3 regions of the Tropicimonas sp. TH_r6 genome follow, and region 1 is predicted to be linked to each of the others. Evidence: riboswitches for the same ligand, from Rfam matches in the RefSeq annotation. Region 1 holds a riboswitch; each other region holds the start of a gene.

Region 1 (6,130 bases):
CGGCTTGTCGAGGGTGGAGATGACAGGGCTCATGCGGTGCCTTTCAGCTTGCGGCGCGCCGCGATGTAGAAGCCGACGCCGAACACCCCGACGATATAGCCAATCCCGCCGAGGATCGTCTGAAGATCGTTCTTTTCCTTGTAGGAATCGATGGACTTTCGCAGCGGGCGCATCTCGTCCCGGACGGCCTTGGCAATTGCCTCGACCTCCTCAGATGTCAGAGACGCGACGGTGACCTGGGGAATGACGGCCGGTATCGCCTCTGTCGGGTCGGTTGGGATTGCCGGCGTTTCCGTCGATGTGCCTCCAGCGGCAGGAACAAGTGGCTGCACATTGCCCTCATTGCCCGACCATCCGATGGTCGCCGCAGCGCCGGGCGTCGCGCCCGCCCCCTTGGCGACGATCTCGGTCACTTCCTCGGCCGCCATCTCGACCTCGGCCACATGCCCAGCGCCCATATCTGCCTTGAAGACATGGATCACGGCCTGCTCGGGCGTGAACAGGAAGAAGCCGTCAACATCGGTCACCGCCTCGCCGAGCTTGTTGCCGTCGCCGTCGAACACCTCGACCAGCTGCCCCGCAGGCGCGTCGCCTCCGGAGAAGCCCAGCTCGCCCTCGATCTGATCGCCCGAGGCAAAGACTCCCATGATGACCTTGTGGGCCAGCGCCGGAAGCGGCGCCGCCGCGATGGCCACCGCAAGAAACAGGGTACGGATCATTGGGGAACTTCCTGCAGGTTGTCGAACAGCTCAGGCTTGACCTGCTTGGCGAGATAGACGGCGGCTCCGGTCAGCAAAGCCTCGACGACCATGACCGGGATATGCGCCACGAAGACCAGTTTAGCGGCGGGAAGAAACTCGTCGCCGGTCAGCGCAAGGGCAGCCGCAACGAAAGCGGTTGTCAGGGCAATGGCAGCACCGCCGCCAATCGCGGCCCAGACCGCGGCGGATCTCTGGCTGCCCGCCTGTACGCGCGGCCCGAGCAGCAGCCCGACCATCACTGCGGGCGCGGCGATGACCAGCGTGTTGACGCCAAGCACAGTCAGCCCGCCGAAGCCAAAAAACACCGCTTGTAGCAGCAACCCGACAAACAGCGCCGGAAAGGCGGCCCAGCCGAGCACGAGCCCAGCAAGACCATTCATGATCAGGTGCACCGAGGACGGCCCAATCGGCACATGGATCAGCGAGGCCACGAAAAACGTGGCCGAAAGAACACCGGCCGCGGGGATTTTCTCCATCGGCAGGTGGCGCAGGCCCTGCGCCAGACCGCCGATGGCGAGCACAGCACCGCCGATCACGACAGGGTTGGACAGGGCTCCGTCAACGATATGCACGGGCGCCGCTCCTCACTCGATGTCCCAGGCGCGGATCCAGATCACCGCATCCTGGCTCAGTTCCTTGCCCTCATACTCGGTCTCGGGCCCGGCTCCGAGCGCCGCGAAACCCCAGTATCCGGCTTTCGGAATGCCGAAAGTGAAATAGCCGGTCTCGTCCGACAGGGCGACGATGGCGCCGGCTGGCGTCGGCTGCGCAGTCATTTCACCTGGGACGTTGGCCTCCATATCCGGCTCGGCGGCCATGAACTCAACCTCGATCTCCGCGCCAGCGACAGGCTTGCCCTCCGAAAGCACCCGACCGGTGAAGCTGGAGCCGGCCAGCACATTGGTCGGCTTGTTCAGCGGCAGGATCTCTGTGGCGAGCCCCTGCGGCTTGTCCCAATCTGTGGGCATGGTGTTGCGGTTCAAATAGGCCTTGGTGATCTGCTGGATATAGATGTCCTCGCTCTCTTCGTAATAGGGCGAGGGAACCAGCACGAGCACGTAATCGCCCGAACGCTTGACCGGAACGGAGGCGTCAAAGGCCGCGGCTTCGTTGCTCGCCCCTTTGAACGTCATGGGAGACAATGTCTCCATAAGGTCGATCTTCTCGCCGCGATGCACGGCGTAGAATTCGAGCGGTTCGCCCATGTCCATCACATGACCGTTCTCGAAAGGATGCCAGAAGATCAGCTTGACCGGAACATCACCGGGCCGCTCGATCATCGTGTCAACCGTGTAGGCAAGTTGGAAATGCGCCGAAGCGACGGTTGCCAAGCCAAGGCTGGCGAAACTTGCCAGCAGGAAGTTACGTACGTACATAACGTCGCCTCTCAAAATGCCGCAATGCGGCGGATCTGAAAGGACGGACGGGGTTTTGGCTCGAAGAGGGTGGACTGCACCAGGACCGCTTCGCGCCAGACGCTCACCCCGGCGTCCGGTGGAATGCCCTGCGGGCGTGCCCACAGGTCTCCTCGGCAGGTCTCCTGGCTCGCGGGTCTCAGCTTGGCCGGCCTTCCCGGGGATTTCCCCAGTGGCTTGTTCGACCGCACTCACCGCTTACAGTTGCGGGGGCAGCCACGGTTTTGGTCCCTGATGGGTACGCCGCACCGTGTTCCCTATTACGTCCCCTGGCGCTTGACTCCGTCCGGGGAACCGAAGATGCGTCCTTGTGGGCGCAGAGGGCAAGCTTTGTCAATCGGGCATATGTGATGAGCGGCTGCACGAAGACAGTCAGCGCCGAGCCGATCAGTTTGGTTGCGCCGACTTCGGAACGCAAGATATCGGGGTACGGGGCATAGAGAAGCCCGTCAGGAGAGCAGCGACATCCTCGACGAAGAAAAACCGTCCTCTGATCGCTTTCGACAGATGCCGTTCACTGTCGACCAATCATGATGCTGCCGCAAGGTCCGCTGACCGCGCATGGCGGGCTTTCACGGAAGCGTACGGCCTGACAAAATGCCGAGTTGGAGACGGACGCGAGCATCGCCCTGTACAGAAGGTTCAAGAAAGACGTGGCGAACCGCAGCGAGGTGCTCGAAGTTATGGAGGCTCGGCAAGCCGTTTCAAAACCCAACTTGCCTGGCTTCGGATTCTGGAGTCTGAATCCGTGTCGATCGAGTGTTGGAGATGTGCATGAGCGTTTGGCCTGAACCTTTTTCCACCGACGGGACATTTGTTTCGCTGGTTCCATTGTCGCAGACACACCGTGCCGATCTCGCCGAGGCGACCGCTGACGGTGAGTTGCATCGGTTGTGGTACACCACGGTCCCAGATGCTGCGGGAATGGAAGCCGAAATAGATCGGCGGTTGGCGCTCAAGACCATGGTGCCCTTTGCCGTGATCGACACATCGACCGGCAAGGCTGTCGGAATGACGACCTACATGAACATCGACGCCCCCAATCGGCGCGTTGAAATAGGATCGACATGGTACCGGAGATCCGTCCAGAGAACGCCGCTCAACACCGAATGCAAGTTGCTGTTGTTGCAGCACGCGTTCGAGACACTGGACTGTATCTGTGTCGAGTTTCGAACCCATTTCGTGAACGTCCAAAGTCGGCGTGCCATCGAGCGTTTGGGGGCGAAGCTTGACGGTATATTGCGCTCCAACATGATCATGGCCAATGGTTCGATCCGCGACACGGCCGTCTACTCGATCATCGCAAGCGAATGGCCGACTGTGAAGGCAAACCTGACATGGCGGCTGGAAAGCCAATCGGGCTGACGCAGTGCGTCAAGCCGAGGGATGCCAAGCGACACGAAGGAGATTTGGTCATGAACGACATCCACGAAGCGATCCGAGCGTATAGAACAGACGATCTTGAAGCTGTGATGGCCGTCTGGAAACGCGCCAATGCGGTTGCTCACCCATTTCTGAGCGAAAGCTTTGTCGCGCAATCCGAACAAGAGATCCGGGACATCTACATGCCGATGACCGAAACCTTCGTCTTGGAGGAAGATGGAGCGATCATCGGGTTCATTGCGCTACTGGGAAACCAGATCGGCGGCTTGTTCCTGGACCCGTCGAAGCACGGCAAGGGGCTTGGCCGCGCTATGGTCGACCACGCAGTCGCCCTCAAAGGCCCGTTGAGAGTCGAGGTGTTTCGCAACAACGCCATTGGGCGTCCATTCTATGAACGGTACGGATTTGAGTTTGTCGAAGACGAGATGCACGAGCCCTCTGGCCAGATGAACCGCAAATTAGCCATGCCGGGTGCCTGACTCTGAGGACCCAGGGCCATCCTTCGATAGAAAGGCAAGGCTCCAAACGGAACCACCATTATCCTTTGAGCTACTCTTTGCCTGCGCAATCGAGTCGCTGTTAGGTCGGCAAAGCGGGTTTTCGGGACATTCTGGCTGCGCCATCCTCGCCACTCTGTCTTGCGACCCTGCCTGCCTGCTGATACGTCTCCCGCAGACGATGCCGGAAGGCTGAACGGGAGAGAGGAAGCTCCGACCCAAACCGGGGGAGCGACTGATCGTCGTCATGGCGGGCGCTTGCAGCCCCCGCACTGGCCCCGTATTGCCCCGGCAGGGCAAGCGAAGGAGCCAGGCCATGTACGTTTTCCGCAAAACCCGCCTCGGGGAGACCCGCGCATGAGCAAGATCGGTGTGATGCTGTGCGGGCATGGCTCGCGCTCCCAGGCCGCCGTGGATCAGTTCGCGGTGCTGGCCGAGAAACTCCCCGCGTTGCTGCCGCAGGACTGGATGGTCGATTACGGCTATCTCGAATTCGCCAACCCGGTGATCCGCGTCGGTCTGGACAACCTGCGGGAAGCCGGTTGCGACCGTATCCTTGCCGTGCCGGGCATGCTCTTCGCCGCCATGCATGCCAAGAACGATATCCCCTCGGTGCTCAACGCCTATGGCGCAGAGCACGGGATCCAGGTCGATTACGGCCGCGATCTCGGCGTCGATGCGAAGATGATCGCCGCCGCCGCCGAGCGTGTGGAAACCGCCGTCGCCAAGGCCAACAAAGAGCAAGGTGAGGTGCCGCTGCACGAGACCTGCCTTGTCGTGATCGGTCGGGGCGCGTCCGATCCGGATGCCAATGCCAATGTCTCCAAGATTGCCCGGATGCTCTGGGAAGGCATGGGCTTCGGCTGGTGCGAGGTCGGCTATTCCGGCGTCACCTTCCCGTTGGTCGAGCCGGCGCTGGAACAGGCCGCCAAGCTCGGCTTCAAGCGCTATATCGTCTTTCCCTATTTCCTCTTCACCGGTGTCCTGATCGACCGGATCTACGGCTTCACGGACATGGTCGCCGAGGCCCATCCCGAAGCCCAGTGGATCAAGGCTGACTACCTCAACGACCACCCGTTGGTGCTGGAGACCTTCGCCGAACGGATCACCGAGATCCTCGAGGGCAAGAACGACATGAATTGCGGGCTGTGCAAATACCGCACGCAGGTGCTCGGCTTTGAAGCCGAGGTTGGCGCCCCGCAGGAGAGCCATCACCACCATGTCGAGGGGCAAGGGGCGAGCGCTCCGGGCTCCAATGTCGAGGATTGCCAGCTTTGCGACACGTTCTGCACCGGCGCCTGCCGGCTCGATGCCGGTCATCACCACGATCACGGGCACAGCCATGATCATGACCATGGCCACGGACATCACCACCACCATGATCACGGACATTCGCATGACCACGGCCACAGCCACCCGGCCTATCCCCATGCCGATCACCCGATGGGCCCGGAAAGCGTGCGCAAGCACCTGAAGGACGAATGACCCTGGAGTACGAGCGCGATCCGAAGGCGATCTACGCCCAGAGCTTCGCGACCATCGAGGCCGAGGCCGATCTCTCCGCGTTGCCTCTGACGGCGCGGAAAATGGCCATCCGGCTGATCCATGCCTGCGGCATGGTCGATGTGGTCGAAGACCTGCGCGTCACCCGGGGCGCGGTCGAGGCCGGGCGCGCGGCCCTCGCGGGGGGCGCGCCGATCTTCTGCGACAGCGAGATGGTCGCGCGCGGCATCATCGCGCGCGCCTTGCCGGACGGCACGGCCCCGGTTGTGACACTGAACGACCCCACCGTGCCCGACCTTGCAAAACTGCTGGGCACGACCCGCTCGGCGGCGGCGGTCGAGCTTTGGGGCGAACGCATCGAAGGCAGCATCGTTGCCATCGGCAACGCGCCCACGGCGCTTTTCCACCTGCTGGAGCGTCTCGAAGAGGGCTGGCCGAAACCGGCCGTGATCCTCGGCTTCCCCGTCGGCTTCGTCGGCGCGGCGGAGAGCAAGCAGGCGCTGGCCGAGATCGATCACGGCGTGCCCTTCGCCACGGTCCTGGGCCGGCGCGGCGGCTCCGCCATGGCGGC
Region 2 (6,130 bases), on a different contig from region 1:
TGGACAGCATCCAGCCCTTGCAGGACGTGCCCTGCACCATCACTTCACCGGATGGCTCGGTGAAGCAAATCACGCTGAAATGCCGGATCGATACCGCGGTGGAGATCGAATACGTCGAGAACGGCGGCGTGCTCCATTACGTGCTGCGCAACCTTGCCAAGGCCGCAGGCTGATCCGCGACCGGACCAGTGCGGGGCGGGCTTTCCGTCCCCGCTCTATTTCGAAGTAAAAGACGCCGCGCCAATACCTTGGCGCGGCGTCTTCATGTGGTGTTGTCGTATTCTTCTCAGCAGACGCCGATCGGGTCAGCCGGTACGCGACAGGAACCCGTCCATCCGCTCGAGCGCGCGGGAGATATTCTCGGCCGAATTGGCATAGCTCAGCCGGATATAGCCTTCGCCGAGGATGCCGAAATCAGGCCCGCCGATTGTCGCCACGCCCATCTCCTCCAGCAGCGCCGAGGCGAGCGGTTTTGCCTTCCAGCCAGTCTCGCTGACATTGGGGAAGGCATAGAACGCGCCCTTGGGGGTGATGCAGCTCACGCCGGGAAGCGCGTTCAGCCCATCGACCACGAGACGGCGGCGGATGTCGAACTCGGCCAGCATCTCGCCCACTGCGTCCTGCGGACCGGTCAGCGCTTCGAGAGCGGCGAATTGCGCCGGCGCGTTGACGCAGGACCAGGCATTGACCGCCAGCTTGCGCACCTTGTCATAGAGCCCGTCCGGCCAGACCGAATAGCCCAGCCGCCAGCCGGTCATGGCATAGGTCTTGGACCAGCCATTGAGCAGGATCAGCCGGTCGCGGATCTCCGGATAGTCCAGCAGGGTGACATGTTTCTCGCCGTCATAGAGCATCTGGTCATAGATCTCGTCCGACAGGATGGCGACATGCGGGTGCGCGGCGAGGCCGGCAACGAGCTTGTCTACCTCTGCCTTCGGCGTGACACCGCCACAGGGATTGGCCGGCGAGTTGACGATCAGCAGGCGGGTTTCCGGCGTGATCAGCGAGAGGGTCTCCTCTGCCGAGAAACCGAACCCGTTCTCCTCGCGGATCGGCACCGGGACGGGCCGCGCGCCGGTGAACTCGATCATCGAGCGATAGATCGGGAAGCCGGGATCGGGATAGAGGATATCCGCGCCGGGTTCACCGAACATGAGGATGGCGGAGAACATCGTCACCTTGCCGCCCGGCACGACGATCACATTGTCCGGATTGACCTCCGCATTGAAACGACGGTGCAGGTCGGCGGCGACAGCCTCGCGCAGAGGCAGGATACCGGTGGCCGGCGTGTAGCCGTGTTGGCCGTCGCGCAGCGCCTTGATCGCGGCCTCGACGATATTGGGTGGGGTCGGGAAATCCGGCTGACCAATGCCGAGATTGATGATGTCCTTGCCAGTGGCGGCAAGTTCCCCGGCACGGGCGAGCACGGCGAAGGCGTTTTCTTCGCCGATACGGTCGAAGCCTGCGATTGTCTTCATAAGCTTGTCCTTTCGGCGGGGTTCAGGCGCCCCAGGCTTTCACCTGCTGGCGTTGCTCGCCGAGCCCGGCAATGCCGAGATGCATCTCGTCGCCGTCGCGGAGGAATTTCTGCGGTTTCATGCCCATGCCGACGCCCGGGGGCGTGCCGGTGGAGATCACGTCGCCCGGTTGCAGGGTGATGAATTCGCTCAGATGGCTGATGATCTCGGCGACCGTGAAGATCATCTTCGACGTGTTGCCGGTCTGGCAGCGCGCGCCATTCACATCGAGGAACATGTCGAGATCCTGCGGATCCGGCACCTCGTTGGCTGTGACGAGCCAGGGACCGACCGGGCCGAAACCGTCGCTGGACTTGCCCTTGACCCACTGCCCGCCACGCTCGATCTGGAAAGCACGCTCGGACAGGTCATTGACGACGCAATAGCCGGCGACGCTGTCCAACGCCTCTTCAACCGAGACATGCTGCGTCCTCTTGCCGATCACCACGCCAAGCTCGACCTCCCAGTCGGATTTCTCCGAACCCTTGGGCAGGGTGACGGGGTCGTTGGCGCCGGTGGGCGGGCAGACCTTCATGAAGAGGATCGGCTGCTCCGGCGCGTCGAGCCCGGCCTCGGCGGCGTGGTCGGAATAGTTCAACCCGATACAGAAGATGCGGCCGATATCGCCGAGGATCGGGGCGTAATCCGGGCTCTCCAGCGCGGGCAGTGTGGACGGGTCCAGCGCGGCGAGCGCGTCGAGTTCGGCGAGGCTGGCGGCGGTCAGGTCCTCGAGCTTGCCGTCGAGGCTGCGCGGGTTGCCTTCAGCGTCGATCATGGCCGGGATCGTGCCCGACGCGGTGCGGATGCGACAGAGTTTCATGCGTTTCTCCTCCCGGGCGGATCAGCCGCCCTTGCGTATGCGGAATTCCAGATGCGCCCCGTTCTCCGACTGGTCCAGCAGCGTGTGGCCGGCCTCGGTGCAGAAATGCGGGACATCGATCACGGCGGCCGGGTCGTCGGCCAAAACCAGCAGCTCGGCCCCCTCCGGCAAGGGTTTCAACGCCTTGCGGGCCTTGAGAACGGGCAGCGGGCAGAGCAGGCCACGCGCGTCGAGCTGGGTCGGATCGGTCATATCCCGATCTCTAGGCGTAGATTTGCGCGGCGTCCACAGGACATCTCGGCAACGGCCACGCCAATGTGACCCCGTTCCCCCGTGACGCGCGCGCGTCAAGCCGATAGAGCAGATCGGAGAGGAGATCCAATGTTCGGATTTGAAATCATCGACGCCGCGCTTCTGCCGGCCATGGCCATCGCGCTTGTCGCGGGGTTGATCTCGTTTCTGAGCCCCTGCGTGCTGCCCATCGTGCCGCCCTATCTGGCCTATATGGGCGGGATCTCGATGACGGATATGTCGGAAGGGCGCACGGGCCGGCAGCGGGTCATCCTGACAGCGCTGTTCTTCGTGATGGGCCTGTCGACGGTGTTCCTGTTCCTCGGGTTCACAGCTTCCGCCTTTGGCGCCTTCTTTCTACAAAACCAACAGGTTTTCAACAGCCTGGCCGGCGTTCTTGTCATGGTTTTCGGGCTGCATTTCCTTGGCATCATTCGCATCCCCTTCCTCGAACGCGAGGCCCGGCTCGATGCTGGCGACCGCGGCGGCTCGGCCTTTGGCGCCTATATTCTCGGGCTGGCTTTCGCCTTCGGCTGGACGCCCTGTATCGGCCCGCAGCTCGGCGCCATCCTGTCGCTGGCCGCCTCCGAGGCCAGCATCGCCCGCGGCACGCTGCTGCTGGCGGTCTATGCCGCCGGACTTGGCATTCCCTTCCTGTTGGTCGCTGCGTTTTTCCCCTCTTTGAGTGGGCTGATGGGCTGGATGAAGCGGCATATGGCGCAGATCGAACGGGTGATGGGGCTGCTCCTCTGGACCATCGGCCTGCTGATGCTCACCGGCGGCTTCAGCCAGTTCTCCTATTGGTTGCTGGAGACCTTCCCAGCGCTCGCCATGCTCGGCTGAGGCCCTCGGGTGGGACAACCCGCCCATTGCCTCTCTCCCTGCCCTCGCCTAGCTCTCACACCGTCTGGTGCCCGGGACCCTTCCGGGAGAATCGGGAAGGCGGTGCGATTCCGCCACGTGCCCAACGCTGTGAGGTGGACGGGGCGGCAATGGCCACTGGCGCGCGCCGGGAAGGCGCCGCTCCGGGAGAAACCAAGTCAGAAGACCGGCCAGACGAGATGGACCCTTTCCGCGCGGACGGCGGACGGGTCGCCAATTTGCCGCGACAGGGGATTTGTCATGCAGCAAGAGTCCACGCTCGGGCCCGCCGGGCCCTTTTCCGACGAAGAACGCGCCGCCGTCTATCGGGCGATCTATTCGCGTCGCGACGTGCGCAGCCAGTTCACGCCGGCGCCGATCGACGATGCCGTGCTGGAACGACTGTTGACGGCCGCGCATCACGCGCCGTCGGTCGGCTTCATGCAACCATGGAATTTCCTCGTGATCCGCTCCGAGACGGTCAAGGCGCGCATCAGCGCCGGTTTCGAGCGGGCCAATGCGGAGGCGCGGGAAATGTTCCCGGAGGAGAAGCGCAACCTCTACTCAGCGCTCAAGTTGCAGGGGATCGTCGAGGCGCCGGTCAATCTCTGCATCACCTGCGACCGCTCGCGCGGTGGTCGGGTCGTGCTCGGGCGCACGCATGACCTGAACATGGATCTCTATTCCTCCGTCTGCGCGGTGCAGAATCTCTGGCTGGCGGCACGGGCCGAGGGGATCGGAGTCGGCTGGGTGAGCATCATCGAGACGGACGAACTGCGCGAGATCCTCGGACTTCCGGAGAGCGTCGTACCGGTGGCCTATCTCTGCCTCGGGCATGTGACGGAGCTGCATGAGCGCCCGGAGCTGGAGAGCATCGGCTGGCAGAAGCGGCTGCCGCTTGAGGAGCTTGTCTTCGCGGATCGCTGGGGCAACCGGGCCTGACGCCGCCGCACGTGCTGCGCCCCTTCCCGACCCAGCACCCGTGACAATGTCGGTCCCGGAGCACCGCAGACGCGGCCTCCGGGTTCGGCTCTACCGGATGTCCACGGTCACGCTTTCCACAGTGCCGGTGAAGCGCGAAACTTCTTCCGCGCCGATCTCCTCGACCACCGGCGTGGCCAGGTCGATGCCGACATCAGCGGTTTCCTCAGCGGAGAAAATCATCGGCTGGGTGCGCTCGATCCGGCCAGTGGCGACCGTCTCACCGTTCACGATAAGCGTGGCGTCCCCACCCTTGCCCAGACCGCCCCCGTCATAGTCGAACTCGAAGCGGATCTCATGTGTCCCTCCGGGCAGCGGGTCCGTCGCGGCAACCGTATAGGTCGTCAGGCCAAGGAAATTGTACGTGTAGGCCGGCACCCCGTCCTTCACGTAGAGCGACCACCCGCCGAAACGACCGGCCTGGGCGATGATCGTGCCATGACCTCCATCCGCGGGCACCTCGACCGAGGCGGTGATCGTCTTGGACCGGTTCTTGACGTTCAGGAAGACATTCTCGGTCATCCCGGTCATGCCCTCGGCCAGCGTGAGCGAGGTTCGCCCCGCCATCAGGTCCGGCCGTCCGGCAATGGCCGGGTTCATGCGCTCAAGGACACGATCGTCGATCGGCAGCACGTGGTTGCGTCCGGCTTCGATCATGAAGATGGTCTTGAGCTCCGCGAGCTTCTCGGGATGCGCCTCGGACAGGTCCTGCGAGAGGCTGAAATCACTCTTCGTATCGAAGAGTTCCCAAGCGTCGTCCGTCAGCGCGGCGCGCGGTTTTGCCTCCCAAGGCGCCTTGTGGATCGTGCGGGCCAGCCAGCCATCGCGATAGATCGCGCGGTTGGCGAACATCTCGAAATACTGCGTGGTGTGGCGCTCCGGCACGTCGGCATCGTCAAAGGCATAGATCATGCTGGTGCCCTGGATCGGAACTTGCGGCACACCGTTCACCATGCGCGGCTCCGGAAGGCCAATCGCTTCGAGGACGGTCGGAACCACGTCGATCACATGGGTGAACTGATCACGCAGCTCGCCCCGCGCCGCGAAGCCCTCGGGCCAGTGGACAGCCATCCCGACCTTGGTTCCGCCGAAATCCGAGCCGACCTGCTTGACCCATTTGTAAGGTGTGTCGAAAGCCACGGCCCAACCGGCGGCCATGTGGTTGAAGGTCTCCGGACCGCCCCAGACGTCGTGATATTCCAGCATGTCCTGGACACTCAGCTCGGCGCCGTTGAAATAGGTCATCTCGTTGAAAAGACCGTTGCGCCCGCCTTCGGCGCTCGTGCCATTGTCGCCAAAGACGAAGAATATCAGCGTATTGTCGAGTTGACCCGTTTCCTCGACCGCATCGATCACCCGGCCGATCTCACGATCCGTCATCTCGATAAAGGCCGCGAATACCTCCACCTGCCGCGTGAAGAGCGTCTTCTCATCCTCGCTCAGGCTGTCCCAGTCGGGGATGGCCTCGGGCTTTGGCGGAAGCACGGTGCCTTCGGGGGCAATCCCCGTGGCAACCTGACGGGAGAGGATCTCCTCGCGCAACGTGTCCCAGCCCTGGTCGAACCGCCCCTTCCATTGCGCGCTCAGATCCTGCGGTACGTGATGCGGTGCATGGGTCGCGCCGGGCGCGAAATAGACGAAGAAGGGCTTGTCCGGGGTC
Region 3 (6,130 bases), on a different contig from region 1:
CCCGGCCAACGGCAGGTCCGGCCGCAACGCCTGCAGCCCAATCGCCGGCAGCAGCGCCGATTGCCCGGATTTGGCAACGTCCAGCACCAGCAAGATGGGCAGTCCCAGCACCTCCGCGAGATCCGCTGCCGAACCCTTGCCGTCACGCCCTGCGTCGAGCACGCCCATCGCCCCCTCGACCACGAGCAGCTCGCCCCCCTGCGCGGATGCCCGCGCCCGCAGCGCTTCCGGCGGCATCGACCAGGCATCGAGATTGACCGATGGCGCGCCGCAGGCGGCTTCGTGAAAGGCTGGGTCGATATAGTCCGGGCCGCTCTTGGCCGCGCGCACGTCAATGCCGCGCCGCTTCAGCGCCCGGAGCAAGCCAAGCGTCACCGTTGTCTTGCCAGCGCCCGAGGTTGGCGCGGCGATCACGAAGCCGCGCGCGCTCATGAGACTTGCCGGGTCCCTCCGGTTCCGAGCGGATCGAGATCCCGCACCGGCTCGCCGCGCAGCTGCCCGGCCCAGTCGATCACCTGACGCAGCGCCACCACACGACCGACGCAGACAATCGCCGGCGCCTCCATGCCATGGTCCTGTGCATCGGCCGCAGCCTTGCCCAGCGTCGTTTCCAGTACGCGCATCTCCGGACGAGTCGCATTGGAGACAATGGCGACAGGCTCGTCGGCCGCGCGCCCGGCACCAAGAAGATTTCCGGTGATCTGCTTCAGATGTTTCATCGCCATATAGATCACGATCACCTGGCTGCCCCTGGCGATGGAAGGCCAGTCGATGGCCGAAGGCGTCGCGCCGGACTGGTCATGTCCAGTCAGAAAAGTCACCGCCTGATTGACGTCCCGATGGGTCACGGGGATGCCGGCAAAGGCCAGCCCGCCAATGCCCGCCGAGATGCCCGGCGTCACGCGGATCGGCACGCCGGCCTGCACCAGCGTCTGCGCTTCCTCGCCGCCACGCCCGAAAACGAAGGGATCGCCGCCCTTGAGCCGCAGCACCTTCTTGCCGGCCCGCGACAGCTCGATCAGCCGCAGCGAAATATCGCGCTGCTTGGCCGAAGGCTTGCCGCCGCGCTTGCCGGCATATTCCATCTCCGTCTCCGGGCGGCGCCATTCGAGGATCCGCGGGTCAACCAGCGCGTCATGCACGATCACATCCGCTTCGCGCAGCGCGTACAGCGCCTGCAGCGTCAACAGGCCAGGCTCGCCCGGCCCCGCACCAACAAGCCAGACAAGGCCCGGCGGGAATTCGGGCCAATCGTGATCGGGAAGCGTGATAGCGGTCTCATTCGTCATGGCGCGCACCTTATCGCTGCGCAGCGGCAATGGCGAGATCCACGGGCGTCCTTCTTTCGCCCTGTCGCGACATGTCGCAATCCGGCTATACCTCGCTCCATGAGCAGGAAACCGACAGGCCCCCTCCGCACCGGCTACACCACTGGCGCCTGTGCCACGGCCGCCGCCGCCGCCGCCGCCGGCGCGTTGGTGACGGGCGAATGGGTCGATCCGGTCGAAATCACGCTGCCCCGGGGCCAAACGGCGTTTTTCGCGTTGGTGGCCGCCGAGTCGGGCGAAGGCTGGGCGCGGGCTTCGGTCATCAAGGATGCGGGGGACGACCCGGACGTGACCCATGGCGCACAGATCACTGTGACCGTGCGGGCGGGCGCGTCGGGAGATGGCCTGCGGTTTATTGCCGGCGAGGGCGTCGGCACAGTGACCCGCCCCGGCCTGCCGATCCCGCCGGGCGAAGCGGCGATCAACCCTGTCCCGCGCGAAATGATGACCCGCGCGCTTGGCGATCTCTGTGCAGCCGCCGCGATTCCCTGCGATTTCGACATCGAGGTCAGCATTCCGGACGGTGCCGCCATCGCGGAGAAGACCTGGAACCCGCGCCTCGGCATCCTTGGCGGGCTCTCGATTCTCGGAACGACCGGCATTGTCCGCCCCTTCTCCTGTGCGGCCTGGATCGCTTCGATCCATCGCGGCATCGATGTTGCCCGCGCCGCCGGGTTGCCCCATGTCTGCGGCTCCACGGGCGCCACATCCGAGAAGGTTGCGCAGGCACGCTTCGGCCTGCCCGACCACGCCATGCTCGACATGGGCGATTTCGCAGGCGGAATGCTGAAATACCTCGCCCGACACCCTGCCCCGCGCGTCACTATCGCCGGCGGCTTCGGTAAGCTGACCAAGCTGGCGCAGGGTGCGATGGATCTGCATTCCGCCCGCTCGCAAGTCGATTTCGAGGCGCTGGCCGATCTTGCGGCAACACTTGGCGCGGACAGAGCCGAAATCGCGGGGTGCAACACCGCCAACCAGGCGCTCGGCATTGTCGGCGCGCCGCTGGCCTGTGCCATCGCAGAAGCCGCACGGAACAGAGCGCAGGCGGTGGTGTCGAAAGCCGATATCACGGTCGACATCCTGATGATCGACCGCGCCGGTGCCCTCGTCGCCCTGGCCGATGCCGACGGAGCGCGGGCGCCGTGAACAATGCGCATCTCCTGCTGCTTGGCGGCACGTCGGAGGCGCGCGATCTCGCCAACGCGCTGTCTCGACATCCCCTGCGCCTGACGGTGTCCCTCGCCGGCAGGACCCGGGCCCCGGCCGCCTATCCCGGCCAGCTGCGCCTTGGCGGCTTCGGAGGGGCGGACGCGCTGGCCGCCTGGCTGCGAGACGAAGGCGTCTCCCTGCTGGTCGATGCGACTCACCCCTTCGCCGCCAGGATCTCGGCCAATGCGGCGCTGGCCGCCAGCCATGCCAGCATCCCGCTCCTGCGGATGGAGCGCCCGGGCTGGACAGCCGGTCCACACGAAGACTGGCAGCACGTCCCAAGTCTGGAGGCCGCAATCACGGCGCTGCCACGCGGCGCGCGCGCCTTTCTGACGACGGGTTCCGGCTCCGCACCGGCACTCGGCTCGCGGCCTGACGTCACGCTCTTGTTGCGCGCCATCGAGCCGTTGAAGGATCTGCCGCCACATGTCGACCAGATCCTCGCCCGACCGCCCTTCAGCGAGGCGCAGGAACGCGCCTTTATCGAGACTCACGCCATCACCCACTTGGTCAGCAAGAACTCCGGCGGCGCGGGACGGGCCAAGCTCGACGCCGCCGTCGCCTGTCGTATCCCGGTCCTGATGATCGACCGCCCTGCACTCCCGCCAGATGGGCACACCATCCATGACAGCGCTACCGCGCTTGCAGCCATCGCAAACCTGCTCGCGCTTGACACGGCTTCGGACCGGACCCCATAACCGCCCCACGAGGTTCCCGGAGATCCGCTCCGGGCCAAGAGGGAACGCGCTGCCCCGAGGGGGCGAAACGCGGCCGCCCCCGCGACTGTACGCGGCGAGCCGGCACCCCGCGCCACTGGTGAGAGCCGGGAAGGCGGGTGTGGGCCGAGACCCGCGAGCCAGGAGACCTGCCTCGTGACTGCCGGCTTCAGGCCGGTGCGGGATATGGCTCGGGCGGGGTGCTCCGGGCAATCCGGGCGTCCGCTGCCCCCCGCAAAGATTCGCACCCGGGAACAACGCTTGAGGAGCCAGATCGATGGCACAGAAGATCCCCGCAACGGTCGTGACCGGCTTTCTCGGCGCCGGCAAGACGACGCTGATCCGGCATCTGGTCGAAAACGCGAATGGCAAGCGCATCGCGCTCATCATCAACGAGTTCGGCGATCTCGGCGTCGATGGCGAGATCCTCAAGGGCTGCGGCATTGAGGGCTGCAAGGATGAGGACGTGGTCGAGCTGTCCAATGGCTGCATCTGCTGCACCGTGGCCGAAGATTTCCTCCCCGCGATTCAAAAGCTTATCGACCGTGGCGAGGCTCCCGACCATATCGTCATCGAGACCTCCGGCCTTGCCCTCCCGCAGCCGCTGGTCCGAGCCTTCAACTGGCCCGATATCCGCACCCGCGTGACCGTTGACGGCGTGGTGGCCGTGGTCGACGGCCCGGCGCTGTCCGAGGGCCGGTTTGCCGCCAACGAAGCGGCGGTCGATGCCCAGCGCGAGGCCGATGACACGATCGACCACGAGACCCCGCTCTCGGAACTCTTCGAAGACCAACTTGCCTGCGCCGATATGGTTGTTGTCAACAAGGCCGACCTGCTGGGAAGCGCGGCAGCCGGCATGCTCACCGAGAAGCTGCGCGGCGAGGTCCGCAAGGGCGTCTCGGTGCTGCATTCGGAGATGGGCGTTGTCGATTCGGCGGTGCTTCTGGGGCTCGGCATGGGCGCCGAGGAGGACATGGCGGGCCGTCACGAGGTCCATCACCATCACCACCATGACGATGATGACGACCATGATGATCACGACGATCATGATCACGAGCACGCCCATGGACATGACGAGTTCGAAAGCTTCGTCGTCACCCGTCCCGAGATCGCCGACCCGGCGGCCTTCGCCGAGCAGGTGGCCGAGGTGATCCGAACCCATGACATCCTGCGTCTGAAAGGGTTCGCGGCCGTCTCCGGAAAGCCGATGCGGCTGACGGTCCAGGCTGTCGGCCCGCGCATCGACAGCTATTTCGACCGCCCCTTTGCCGCCGAAGAGACCCGCGAGACACGGCTCGTGGTGATCGGACAGGCCGGGCTCGACCGTCTCGCCATCGAAAAGGCCCTCGCGGCATGAGCGAGTTTACCATCCGCCGCGCCAATCCGCGCGAGGCCGGCGCAACGGGGCTGCTTCAGGCCAGCCACGGGTTGCTGGACTCGATGTTCCCCGGCGATTCCAACCACTACCTGTCGATTGACGGGCTCTGCATGCCGGGGATCCATTTCTTTGTTGCCGAGCGGGGCGGCCGGAGTCTCGGCTGCATCGCCCTGGCCGAGCGGAAAGGCTATGGCGAGCTGAAATCGATGTTCGTCAACCCGGATGCGCGCGGCATGGGAATCGGTGACGCCCTTGTCGATCATGCAACTGACGTGGCGCAGGAGCGGAATCTCGGGATGCTCAAGCTCGAGAGCGGCAACACGCTGGAACACGCGCACAGGCTCTATCGCCGCCATGGCTTCAGCAATTGCGAACGGTTCGGAGAATATCCCGACAGCCCGCATTCGATCTTCATGGAAAAGGCGCTCTGAATGCATCTGCTCGCGGCCACGCCCGGCCAGGTTTCGGATGGCAGCGAACCGGTCGATCCCGGCCAGACGCCCGCCGATGTGATCTTCCTCTCGGCGGCGGACACGGAACTGGCCGCGCTCTCGGAGGCGCGACAAGGACTGGGCGAGGCCGCGCCGAGCCTGCGACTGGCCAATCTCGGCTGGCTTTCGCATCCATTCTCGGTCGACAAATATATCGGCGACACGGCCGAGCGCTCGAAGCTGGTCATCGTGCGGGTTCTGGGCGGAGCGGCATACTGGACGTATGCGGTTGAGCAACTCGCGGCACGGCTGCGGGCGGCTGGCGTGCCGCTGGCGCTGTTGCCGGGCGATGACAAGCCGGATGAGGAATTGCTTTCGCTCTCCACTGTTTCGACACGGGACTGGCAGGCGCTCTGGGCCTATTGCATCGAAGGCGGGCCGCAGAACGCCGCCCATCTGTTGCAACTCGCCTCCCACATGCTTGAGAAGGGCGAGCGCCCCTCCGAGGCCGAACCGCTTCTGCGCGCCGGCCTGTACTGGCCGGGCGAGGCGCGGGCGGATCTCGATGTCCTGCGCCAACACTGGACAGAAGGCGCGCCGGTCGTCGCGATTTCCTTTTACCGTGCGTTGCTGCAAGGGGCGGGGCTGCACCCGATCAACCAACTGGTGAAGGCGCTGCTCAGGCGTGGGTTGAACCCGCTGCCGGTCTTCGTGGCCTCACTGAAAGACCCGGTCTCGATCTCGACGCTGGAGCGCATCTTTGCCGAGCATGCGCCGGATGTGGTGCTGAACGCGACGAGCTTTGCCGTCTCCTCGCCCGATCCTGCGCAGTGGAAGGGTGAGCGGCCGGCAACCGTGCTGGATGCGCCGGGCGCACCGGTCCTGCAGGTTGTGCTGTCAGGCGGCTCGGAAGAGGCCTGGGAAGAAGCCGAGCGCGGGCTTGCGGCGCGCGACATCGCAATGAACGTGGCGCTGCCGGAGGTCGATGGGCGCATCCTGACCCGCGCGATCTCTTTCAAAAGCCAAGCCTATTTCGATGAAGCGACGGAATGCGCCATCGCCTCC

The links. Region 1 has a riboswitch for cobalamin ahead of R3X27_RS10290 (DUF4198 domain-containing protein). Riboswitches for the same ligand answer to the same signal wherever they lie in the genome.
Region 2: another riboswitch for cobalamin. It lies ahead of bluB (5,6-dimethylbenzimidazole synthase); the one in region 1 lies ahead of R3X27_RS10290 (DUF4198 domain-containing protein).
Region 3: another riboswitch for cobalamin. It lies ahead of cobW (cobalamin biosynthesis protein CobW); the one in region 1 lies ahead of R3X27_RS10290 (DUF4198 domain-containing protein).

What each region holds. Positions count from the first base shown of each region.
Region 1 is NZ_JAWMPX010000008.1:112,232-118,361, reverse strand. Features, by position in the region: gene cbiQ (cobalt ECF transporter T component CbiQ) at 1-33, opposite strand, end outside; gene R3X27_RS10300 (cobalt ABC transporter permease) at 30-719, opposite strand; gene cbiM (cobalt transporter CbiM) at 716-1,333, opposite strand; gene R3X27_RS10290 (DUF4198 domain-containing protein) at 1,346-2,137, opposite strand; cobalamin riboswitch at 2,274-2,490, opposite strand; gene R3X27_RS10285 (GNAT family protein) at 2,951-3,541, shown strand; gene R3X27_RS10280 (GNAT family N-acetyltransferase) at 3,592-4,038, shown strand; gene R3X27_RS10275 (sirohydrochlorin chelatase) at 4,414-5,541, shown strand; gene R3X27_RS10270 (precorrin-8X methylmutase) at 5,538-6,130, shown strand, end outside.
Region 2 is NZ_JAWMPX010000019.1:4,936-11,065, reverse strand. Features, by position in the region: gene acnA (aconitate hydratase AcnA) at 1-173, shown strand, start outside; gene R3X27_RS17035 (pyridoxal phosphate-dependent aminotransferase) at 306-1,478, opposite strand; gene R3X27_RS17030 (fumarylacetoacetate hydrolase family protein) at 1,501-2,337, opposite strand; gene R3X27_RS17025 (sulfurtransferase TusA family protein) at 2,359-2,589, opposite strand; gene R3X27_RS17020 (cytochrome c biogenesis CcdA family protein) at 2,719-3,471, shown strand; cobalamin riboswitch at 3,520-3,700, shown strand; gene bluB (5,6-dimethylbenzimidazole synthase) at 3,751-4,431, shown strand; gene R3X27_RS17010 (arylsulfatase) at 4,522-6,130, opposite strand, start outside.
Region 3 is NZ_JAWMPX010000017.1:49,564-55,693, forward strand. Features, by position in the region: gene R3X27_RS16125 (cobyrinate a,c-diamide synthase) at 1-432, opposite strand, end outside; gene cobA (uroporphyrinogen-III C-methyltransferase) at 429-1,289, opposite strand; gene R3X27_RS16135 (cobalt-precorrin-5B (C(1))-methyltransferase) at 1,389-2,477, shown strand; gene R3X27_RS16140 (cobalt-precorrin-6A reductase) at 2,474-3,238, shown strand; cobalamin riboswitch at 3,232-3,428, shown strand; gene cobW (cobalamin biosynthesis protein CobW) at 3,534-4,613, shown strand; gene R3X27_RS16150 (GNAT family N-acetyltransferase) at 4,610-5,065, shown strand; partial or broken gene cobN (cobaltochelatase subunit CobN) at 5,066-6,130, shown strand, end outside.